Regions from separate parts of the Mesobacillus sp. S13 genome, predicted to be linked through region 3. Evidence: riboswitches for the same ligand, from Rfam matches in the RefSeq annotation. Region 3 holds a riboswitch; each other region holds the start of a gene.
What was found. A riboswitch is a leader RNA that binds a small molecule or an ion and turns the genes downstream of it on or off. The one in region 3 is predicted to bind cyclic di-GMP.

Region 1 (3,280 bases), 1.5 Mb from region 3:
TCATTACCACTCGAAATTGAATATGTTATATTTTCAGGAGCCGGCATCACATATCCGTCCAGGGTAACCTCTACTGGGCTGCCGATTTTTGATTCACCAAATCTGGAAGAATACGAATATACTTCATACTTGTATTGGCCAGCTTCCAAATTGCTATAAGAGATACTTGTACCAGAAACAAATCTTTTCAGGACTTTTTCTCCATCAAGAATCTGATATACATAATAGCTGTTGGCATATTCAGCCTTATCCCAGCTCAATGTGAAACTAGTTGGGTTGGTCACAGAATACTCTACATTGGTAGGTGGGGCAACATCTGGATGTTCAAGAGCAGTACTGATTTCAAGCCCTTCTTTTGATTCTCCGATTCGAGCATTATAAGCAAAGATTTCATAATGATAATTCCCTTCTGGGAGATTAGTGAAAGTTTTAGTTGTTCCTGTAATTGAATCTTTTAAAACCTTAACACCGTCTATGATTTGGTAGACATTATAATTGCTGGCATTGACAACAGAATCCCAAGTCAGGGTTAAATCATTACCATTTTTAACATTAACAGCACCATTTTGCGGTGCATCAAGTTCATATGTTTCCACTGTAACTGTTAACTTGGCACTATCTTCTGATTCACCAAAACGGTCGCTATATGAGTGGATTTCAAATTGATAGTCGCCACTCTCTTGTTTTTGATAGTTTATATAATTTCTTGTAACTGTATCCTTCAGCACTTTTTCTCCATCAACAATTTGATAGACTTTGTAGCTGTCGGCATAGTCAACTCGATCCCAGCTAATATAAATATCATTAAAGTTCTGCACTTTTGCAGTAGCATTAGGGGCCTGCATTACTACCGGACTAACCGTTAGTGAGATTTCACTGCCTTCTTGTGATTCACCAAAGCGGTCGCTGAAGGAATGAACGATATATTTGTAATCACCCTCAGGCTTATTCACTAACTTTATGTTTGTTGTTGTAACCGTTTCTTTTAATACCTTTTGTCCTTCTATTACCTGATAGACATTATAGCCTTTCGCAAAAGGAACACTGCTCCATTTTAAGGTTACATCCGTTCCGTTAGAAATAGTGAAAGTCGGATTATCCGGCTTTGTCATTACCGGGTGAATAAGTTCAACTGATATAGCATCTGTAAGCACCGATTCCCCGAAATAAGGGTTAGCTGCAGATACTGAATATGTATATGTGCCTGCTGCTGAGTTCGTAAACTTGTAACTATTTGAAGTCGTGGTCGTAAGCAGCTTATTTTCACCATTTTCCAAGACTTCAAAAATAGAATACTCTTGAGCATATTGAGATGATTTCCAATCAAGGACAATATCATTACCATTTTGGATTTTATAAGACAGATTTGCCGGGGCTTCCATTGAAGGATAAACAACATCCAAAGTTATCGGAGCCGATGGCCCAGATTCGAACTCACCGCTCAAAGTGGATATTGTATAGGTATAACTGCCTTCTGGAAGATCATTCAAGCTATAAATATTTGTTTTGGCCGTACCAAGCAATATCAACTGGCCTTCTTTAATTTCATAAACATTATAGCCAGTTGCTCCATATACAGTATTCCATGTGAGTTTTACATCTTCAGGGGATGGATTCACGTAAGCGAGATCCGTAGGGGGTAGCATACTGCTTGCATTGTTAGCGAATGCTGATCCAATTGGCAAAACCAATTGAGCGATTAGCAGCATAACTACTACTAGAGACGGGAATTTAAATAATCTCTTAAACATATTTCTCTCCTTTTGCGAAAAAAGGGCAAACAAAAAGACCTTAACAAGGTCCATAGAAAATACGCTATGTATCCTTGTGGCAACCGGCTGCCATCCACCAAAATAACTAGTAAGGTAGAACAGGCCCGTGGCTTTGCGTCCTATAGTTTCCCATAGTTTGCCTTTTTCACTTGTATTTCACTTTATCATAATACAATAGACCCAATATTAAAAGGTATTTATACCCATAAGTTTTATTTTTAAGAAATTTATAAGAAGTTACTCTTCAATTATTAATCAACAGAAAAAGAGGTTTGTCCATTGGACAAACCTCATAAGTTTAAAATTAACGAAGAAGTTGAAGAACTCCCTGCGGCTGTTGGTTAGCTTGAGCAAGCATAGCTTGAGAAGCTTGAGCAAGGATAGAGTTCTTAGTTTGGTTCATCATCTCTTTTGCCATATCAACGTCTCGGATACGTGATTCTGCAGAAGTTAAGTTTTCTGCAGTAGTGTTTAGGTTATTGATAGTGTGCTCTAATCGATTCTGATGCGCACCGAAAGTGGACCTTGCAGTATTGATAGTATCAATAGAAGTTTCAATGGCTGATGTAGCAGAGGCAGATGATAAAGTTTGTGCTGCAACAGTGAGACCTACTGCAAATACATCGGTGTCATCATCACTAATTACAATATCAATCGTACCAGCAAATACGTTAGTTCCATTAAACTCTGTATCAGAAATGATCTTATCAATTTGAGTTCCCAATTGGGTCATTTCAAGATCGAGGTTCGCAATATCTTCAGTGTTGTATGTGCCGTTAGCTTTCTGTACTGATAATTCTTTCAAACGTACTAGCATGTCACTAACTTCGTTCAATGCACCTTCAGCAGTTTGGATGTAAGAAATACCATCTTGAGCATTCTTAGAAGCTTGTTCTAATCCACGAACCTGACCGCGCATTTTTTCAGAGATGGATAGACCAGCTGCATCATCAGCTGCACGATTGATACGAAGACCTGAAGATAGCTTTTCCATCGACTTCATTTGAGCGTTGTTAGCATTACCTAACTGGCGGTGCGTGTTTAACGCTGCGATATTGTGGTTGATTCTCATTATTTTTTTCCTCCTTGAATGTTTGGTCCACATCCATGTGAACCGAAATGATTAGCTCAGGGAAATAATGTCGGCCGCCCATTTCCCTTTACACTATTATTATCGTCGAACAAATATATTTGTTTAATAGTTTTTAAATCTTTTTTTATTTTTGTGCCTTAAAATTAATAATCAGGTTAGAAATGTCTTTAGAAGCTTGCTGGTTTTCCTCCTGAATTAATTCAAGAATTTCTTTACGAAATATTTCTATATTTCTGGGGGCTTTTATACCTAGTTTAACTTGATCATTTTTTGAGGAAATCACTGTTATTTCAATGTCCTCTCCAATTTTAATGCTTTCCCCATTCTTCCTAGTCAATACAAGCATCTTCTATCCCCCCTTTACTACATCCTTCTTAAAGATTGGGTGTTTTGTTTTATAACCTTCTTCATGTAA
Region 2 (3,280 bases), 1.9 Mb from region 3:
GTCAAACAGGACGCCACCATCAGGAACCTGGACAGGCTTTCGGTCACCGGACAGCTGGCAGCAGGAGTGGCACATGAAATCCGCAACCCGTTGACTTCATTGAAAGGCTTTTCGAAACTATTGCAAACTTGTCTTGATAAAGAGAAGCAAGCAGATTATCTGGCCATCATCATGAATGAACTCGACAGGATCGATACAATTGTCAATGAGTTTATGTCACTGGCGAAGCCTCAGGCCGTTAAGTTTGTACAAGAAGACCTGAAATCAATCCTTGATAGCACGATCAATATCATCCATCCGCAGGCCTTGCTGCATAATGTCCAGATTATTAGAAATTACCCGGAACAGCTGGTCATGCTTTCTTGCAATTCACACCAGCTAAAACAGGTATTTTTAAACTTCCTGAAAAACGCCATTGAATCCATGCCTGAAGGCGGAAAAATCATTATTGATCTTCAGCCGAATGGTCAGGGGAAAGTGATTGTGAGTATTTCTGACGAGGGAACAGGCATCGAATCAGACCGCCTTAGATATCTCGGAACGCCTTTTTATACAACAAAAGATAAAGGAATCGGACTTGGCTTGACTGTCAGCAATAAAATCATTCAGGAGCATAATGGTACGATGAGAATCATCAGTGAAGAAGGGCAAGGGACGACAGTCGTAGTTGAACTGGAGTGCCTGGCGACATAGGAAAATGAAAAGCGGCTTCCTGAATTGGAAGCCGCTTTGTTGTTTCTTAGGAAATTATATAATTATTTAGTTATGGATAACTACATATGGTATTCCTAATCCAGCTCCAGCGCCTAGCCCCTCGAGTCACTTCGGTCCGCCCAATGAAGTCAAAGAACGACTTCACCGGTCGGCCCTCCAGCGCTTGTCGGGGCTGTTCGAGGCGCTTGCGCTTTTTGTTTTTATTCATCTTCTTTGTTGAACCATAATGGATCGTTATTATCTTCTTCCCCATTATAATTAATGAAAATTTCTTCCCCAGCATTGATATCACGATAGGCATAGAAATCAAATGTGTGATTGTCGAAATTGATTTCATACGTTGCATTAGGCTCGTATGAGTGATTGAATAACATACCATATCCCAGAAGGATAGCAGAATGATTAATGCCATATTCAAAGGCATAATCCGCCAGCGCCGTTTTCTCGATATGAACATGCTGATCGTTCGGATAGGATAGCACGGGAGCCTCATGAATCAATTCGCCTTTTGCAATATCACGAGTTGCGAATACTCCTCTATTGAATTCCCCATCGCTAATTTCAGAAGTTTTAACTTGAATCATTTTTTCACCTGCTCGCTCTATTACATTGTTGTTTCTCACTCCTTAAGCATGACGGTTTTTTAAAAGAAATGCAAACTTATTATAAATTTCATATTTTTTTCAAGAAATTCAGTGGTTTATGACCTATTCGATAAAGAAAAATCAACAGAAAACAAATCAATCTACCTATAAAACGGCGAATGGAGTGTGCTGAATTATCCATGAAAAAACCTTTTTTAATAGTAGTAAATCATTCGTGAATATTGTTAATTATCTGAATAGGGATTTAAGCACTACCTATCGGAAAAATAGTTTGATTTTCCTGAGTCGAAAGATGTGTTGGAATTTTTAGAAAAATCAGGTATTTTGGTGGATTTTGTTGAAGAGTGATTATAATTATGATGTGGGTAAGAGATCAGTCGGATATACACTGGTTCTCGATAAAGGCAAACCTGGTGAAAACCAGCGACGCAAAGCTATAGGGGCTACGGCAATTTATTGCTAAGCCAGCCAGCTACCGAAAGATCAGGGTGAATTACATGGAGTATGTATTCAGAAACCCCCCTTTCGGTAAAGGCGGGGTTTATTTCTGTACAGTCGGAGGTGAAAAGCAAAGTGAGGCTTGTGAACGAATCGAACGGCAGAGTTTTGGCAGCGAATGTAAAAATAGCAGATACCTTTTTCAGCAGATTCAAAGGGCTGATGCTGACAGACAGCTTGCCAGACGGTCACGGTCTCTACATACAACCCTGCCGGTCCATCCATACCTTTTTTATGAACTATTCCATCGATGTTCTTTACATCAACGAGAACTTTGAAATTGTAGGCGCGGAAGAACAACTAGAGCCTGCGAAAATGGGAAAGCGCTGCAAAGGTGCGTATTCCGTCTTCGAGCTTCCAGAAGGTACGATCCGGAATACCGGAACGAAAGTCGGTCACTCTATCAAACTAATTAAATGAAAAGGGGTTATAAAACATGAAAGCAAAAATGAAAGCACTATTCACAGAAGAGCAAGGACAAGGTATGACTGAGTACGGTTTGGTACTTGGAGTTATTGCGGTAGCGGTTGTTGGAGCACTTGTAACGCTTCGCGGAGAGATTGTTGAAATGTTCCAAAATGTCGTTACTGCAGTAACTGGCGCAGAAACAGGGAACAATACTCCATAATTACTAGAGTACAATGCTGGATTAACAATAACCTTAAATGGCCTTTATTTTATAATCTACTATACGATTGGTACTTGTTAATTCAGTATTTTTATAATCAGAGGTACAGGCATAAACAGCCTCGCGTTGAAAAACGTGAGGCTTTTTTAAAACTCCTCACTGAAATGAGGTAAATCGATGTTTGTTGATTTTTTATTAATAGCCTTAATAGTCATTTGTGTCATAACTGATTTGAGAGAACGGAAGATTTATAACAAGGTTTTATTTCCCTTTTTACTGGTGGGACTGGTTTTACATTCGGTCTTTGATGGAATCCAGGGCATTGGCTTTTCTCTTGCAGGCACAGCAGTTGGCTTCTCGATTTTGCTGATTCCTTATTTGCTTGGGGGAATGGGAGCTGGGGATGTAAAACTGCTTGCGGTGGTCGGCGGCTTAAAGGGAGTTGTATTTGTATTGACGGCGGCTGTTTATATGGCGTTTGCTGGAGGGATTATGGCGCTGATCATTCTGTTTTTTAGAAAGGGTGTCCTAAACAGGCTAAGACAAATTGGCATGTTTCTGGGCGGGCTGCGCAGTGGTATGAAGGTTCCTCTTGGACTTGATAAGGAAGCCTTGAACACGACCTATCCATATGGGGTGGCCATAGCGATTGGAACTCTGGCCGCCATTGTGTTCCCATCTGGAGGAGGCTTGCTATGAGACGTGATGAGAGAGGGCAATCACTCGTTGAGACGGCTCTTGTTTTGCCCGTTCTTTTATTGCTGTTAGTCGGCATATTGGATTTCGGGAGGATTATGTATTCTTATGCCCATCTTCATATGGCAGCACAGGAAAC
Region 3 (3,280 bases):
CCTTTTCACCTTCCAGACCTTCTCATCATTACCAACATTCAATTCCCTGGCGATTTCCTGGCCGGCCAGCTCGAGAGTGAAATCCTCCACTGTCGTTTTCGCCTTTCCACCCATATTCTCTGCCAGTTCTTTAAAACTGATCAATCCGGTGATCGGAAACTGATGCCGTTTCAAATCGAGGACAAGTGAACCTTTGCCGCGGATTTTTTGGATGAAGCCATTTTGGGCAAGCAGATTCAGTGCTTTGCGGATGGTTTCCCTCGAAGTTTGATACATATCCGCAAATTCATTTTCAGATGGCAAAATCGTTTTTGCTGGATAATCTCCTTCCTGGATCTGTTTCGCAATTTCTTCATAGATCAATAAATATTTTTTTTGCATAACACATCACCGTACCTTGTCTGATTGCTACCATTTTACCTTTTTTAAGTCCGTTTGGATACAATAGACAATCGTGTTTGTCTTTTTCAAAAAAACTTCATAAAATCTTCTACAACTTCAAATGCAATCGCCGATATAAAAGCTGCGAGTTTTTTCCCAATAAGTTTTTTTCTAAAAGTGAACCAAAAAATCTTGGTGTTGGTTATAATTGTTCTATAAGGTGTTCTTAATATGGAACTATTTTATCAGATTTGTTATGATATAACTATAAATTGATAAGGTGTGTGGATAACAGTGATTGGTGAACGCGTCAAAAAACTTCGACAAGAGAAACGAATGTCCTTATCCGAATTGGCAGAACAAGCTGGCGTGGCAAAATCATATTTGAGCTCACTCGAGCGAAATCTTCAGACAAATCCTTCAATCCAATTCTTAGAAAAGATCGCTGGAGTACTGAATGTGCCAGTGGACCATCTCATTCATGAACAACCCGATAAAGAAAACATGGATTCAGATTGGGTCAATCTTGTAAAAGAAGCAATGGATTCTGGGATCACAAAGGATCAATTCAAGGAGTTTCTTGAATTCAATAAATGGCGACTTCATAATAAATGATATCCAGGACGGCTAAGATGGCTGTCCTTTTTTGTGCAAAATAAAAAGCACCTCCATAAGAGCTGCCCGATTGCACTTCTAATCTCTATGTATAAATTCCTCAGCTATTTTTCGTCTGCGTTAAAAACTCCCTGATTTCTTCTTTGTTAATTCCCATTTCTAATGCTTCCATTATAAGATGCATCCATTCTGTATCCAGTTCTTCGAAAACTACCTGCTCTTTAATCAAGTTCTTCCCCCCAAAATACAGTTAGTATTCCAGGCAGCCCGGCCATCATAGTACATTGCACCTTAGATCCGTGACTTTGCGTCCTAGTTTTTCAACAAGTTTGCCTTTTTCTGTACCTTTTTACTCACTTTTAAGTCCCAATGTCATTGTACCGTGTTCTATATATTTAACATGTAAGTATTTGTCGCCTGCAATAGAAGGTTTTTTTCTTTTTTCTTCCAAATGATTACAAAATCATAGCTAGTAAGAGTATTTTTCTGAAAATTACAATGATTTTGATAAGACTTTTTGTCAAATAATATCTCTAATTGTTGAACTCTTTTTATTTTTTTACCCCCATAAACTTAAGGGTTGACCATTTTTTTGTACTTTTGCTTTTTCCAGTCCGACATAATGGCCACTTTTTCAAGACTGATGGCATTAAAAAATGGATATCTCGTTAAATCATTTCCGCAAATCGGGCAGATCCATTCTCCTGCCTCACTGCTGCTAAACGAAGGGCGATTGCAACGATCACAATTCTTTCTGTACACGACATCCTGCCTCCTTTTTAAGTGGCTTACTGCCTCATTCCACTGAAGTATAGTTCATTTGTACCAATCTTGAAAAAGTCTAAAATATGGCGAATTTTCTTAAAAAAGAACAAAAATCGTTCTTTTTTAAGAAAATACTCCGTTTATCTCAGTTTCTTGTATTTTTAAAAGAACTAATTTGTTCGTTATAATGAATTAATAGATGAATTTAAAGGAGATTGCCATATGACTGTTGGCGAAAAAATAAAAAACTTAAGGCTGAAGAAGAAGTATTCAATTAGTGAGCTCTCTGAAAAAGCGAAAGTATCCAAATCCTATCTCAGTTACATTGAAAGGGGAATACAGGGTAATCCCTCACTTCAGGTGCTTTCCCGGCTCGCAGACAATCTAGATACAAGTGTTGAGTATTTGATGGGACAACAAAATACGAAAACTTTCCAGAAGCCTGTTGATGAGGAATGGGCTGGACTCGTTGATGAAGCCATAAAAAATGGAATAAGCAAAGAGGACTTTGCTTATTATGTGGATTTCATGAAGTTTCAAAGCAGGAATAAACAGTAAGCTTATATACTAAAATACAAATTAAAATCGCTCTTTAGACCAAATATTTCACGATAGTATCGCTTATCTTTTTTTGAGCCGACAAAATACATAGTCACTCCCCCATGCACTGTGACCTGGCATATTTACGATGCCAGAAAGCTGTCACAAAATATTCATAAAAACAAAGTACTTCTCACGTTTTCCCCATTATTTTTTCGTATTTTAATCACAACTCCTTGATAGGATTAAATTCGATCAAAGGAGGAGAATGGAATGAAGAAACTATTTGCTGTCATGATAGCATTCTTATTAATGATCATTGTTACTGCTTGCGGAGATGAAGCGGCCGAAAACGAACAGAAAGACGGACAGGAAACTGCGGCAACAGAAGTGAAGCACGAGGAGAATGATCACGACCATGGTGATGGCCCTCATCAGCCTGGTGCCGATGATGTTTGTGCCTTCTGCAATATGAAGGTATACGATGAAGCTGACCCAATGGGTGTATTTACAGCCCAGGCTAAAACGAAAGACGGCGAGTATGTATTCTTTGACGACTCCGGATGTCTGTTGAATATCGCACGGCGTGATGATGTGGAATTCGAGGAAAAGTGGGTACGTGATTACATTACATCTGAATGGATTGACGCCGACTCCGCTATTCCAGTAAAAGCAGATCTTAAAACACCTATGAAATACGGCTACGCATTCTTCAAGAATCCAGAAAGTGCCGAAAAATTCATTTCAGAAAACAACGACAAGAACCCTGCTACCGCAACATGGGAGCAGATCGACCAAATCGCAAAAGAACGCTATATGAAAAAAATGAAGATGAACAACGATAGCATGGATAAGGATAGTAATATGGATGGCGACAGTGAAATGCATGACGACAGTGAAGAGGAAAGTGGCCATTAAGTTGTGAAATTATACTTAATAATAGGCTCTGTTAATGCAAAATGTTGTTTACAATCCTGTT

Region 1: another riboswitch for cyclic di-GMP. It lies ahead of LGO15_RS21780 (OmpL47-type beta-barrel domain-containing protein); the one in region 3 lies ahead of LGO15_RS04635 (anti-repressor SinI family protein).
Region 2: another riboswitch for cyclic di-GMP. It lies ahead of LGO15_RS19620 (DUF192 domain-containing protein); the one in region 3 lies ahead of LGO15_RS04635 (anti-repressor SinI family protein).

What each region holds. Positions count from the first base shown of each region.
Region 1 covers NZ_CP084622.1:4,255,343-4,258,622, forward strand. Annotated here, with positions in the region: gene LGO15_RS21780 (OmpL47-type beta-barrel domain-containing protein) at 1-1,751, opposite strand, end outside; cyclic di-GMP riboswitch class I at 1,827-1,923, opposite strand; gene LGO15_RS21785 (flagellin N-terminal helical domain-containing protein) at 2,077-2,844, opposite strand; gene csrA (carbon storage regulator CsrA) at 2,990-3,211, opposite strand; gene fliW (flagellar assembly protein FliW) at 3,215-3,280, opposite strand, start outside.
Region 2 covers NZ_CP084622.1:3,839,706-3,842,985, reverse strand. Annotated here, with positions in the region: gene LGO15_RS19630 (PAS domain-containing sensor histidine kinase) at 1-693, shown strand, start outside; gene LGO15_RS19625 (SET domain-containing protein) at 915-1,298, opposite strand; cyclic di-GMP riboswitch class I at 1,713-1,799, shown strand; gene LGO15_RS19620 (DUF192 domain-containing protein) at 1,893-2,237, shown strand; gene LGO15_RS19615 (Flp family type IVb pilin) at 2,254-2,445, shown strand; gene LGO15_RS19610 (A24 family peptidase) at 2,623-3,144, shown strand; gene LGO15_RS19605 (TadE/TadG family type IV pilus assembly protein) at 3,141-3,280, shown strand, end outside.
Region 3 covers NZ_CP084622.1:904,622-907,901, reverse strand. Annotated here, with positions in the region: gene treR (trehalose operon repressor) at 1-381, opposite strand, end outside; gene LGO15_RS04640 (helix-turn-helix domain-containing protein) at 676-996, shown strand; gene LGO15_RS04635 (anti-repressor SinI family protein) at 1,097-1,225, opposite strand; cyclic di-GMP riboswitch class I at 1,255-1,340, opposite strand; gene LGO15_RS04630 (hypothetical protein) at 1,570-1,758, opposite strand; gene LGO15_RS04625 (helix-turn-helix domain-containing protein) at 1,984-2,319, shown strand; gene LGO15_RS04620 (nitrous oxide reductase accessory protein NosL) at 2,575-3,219, shown strand.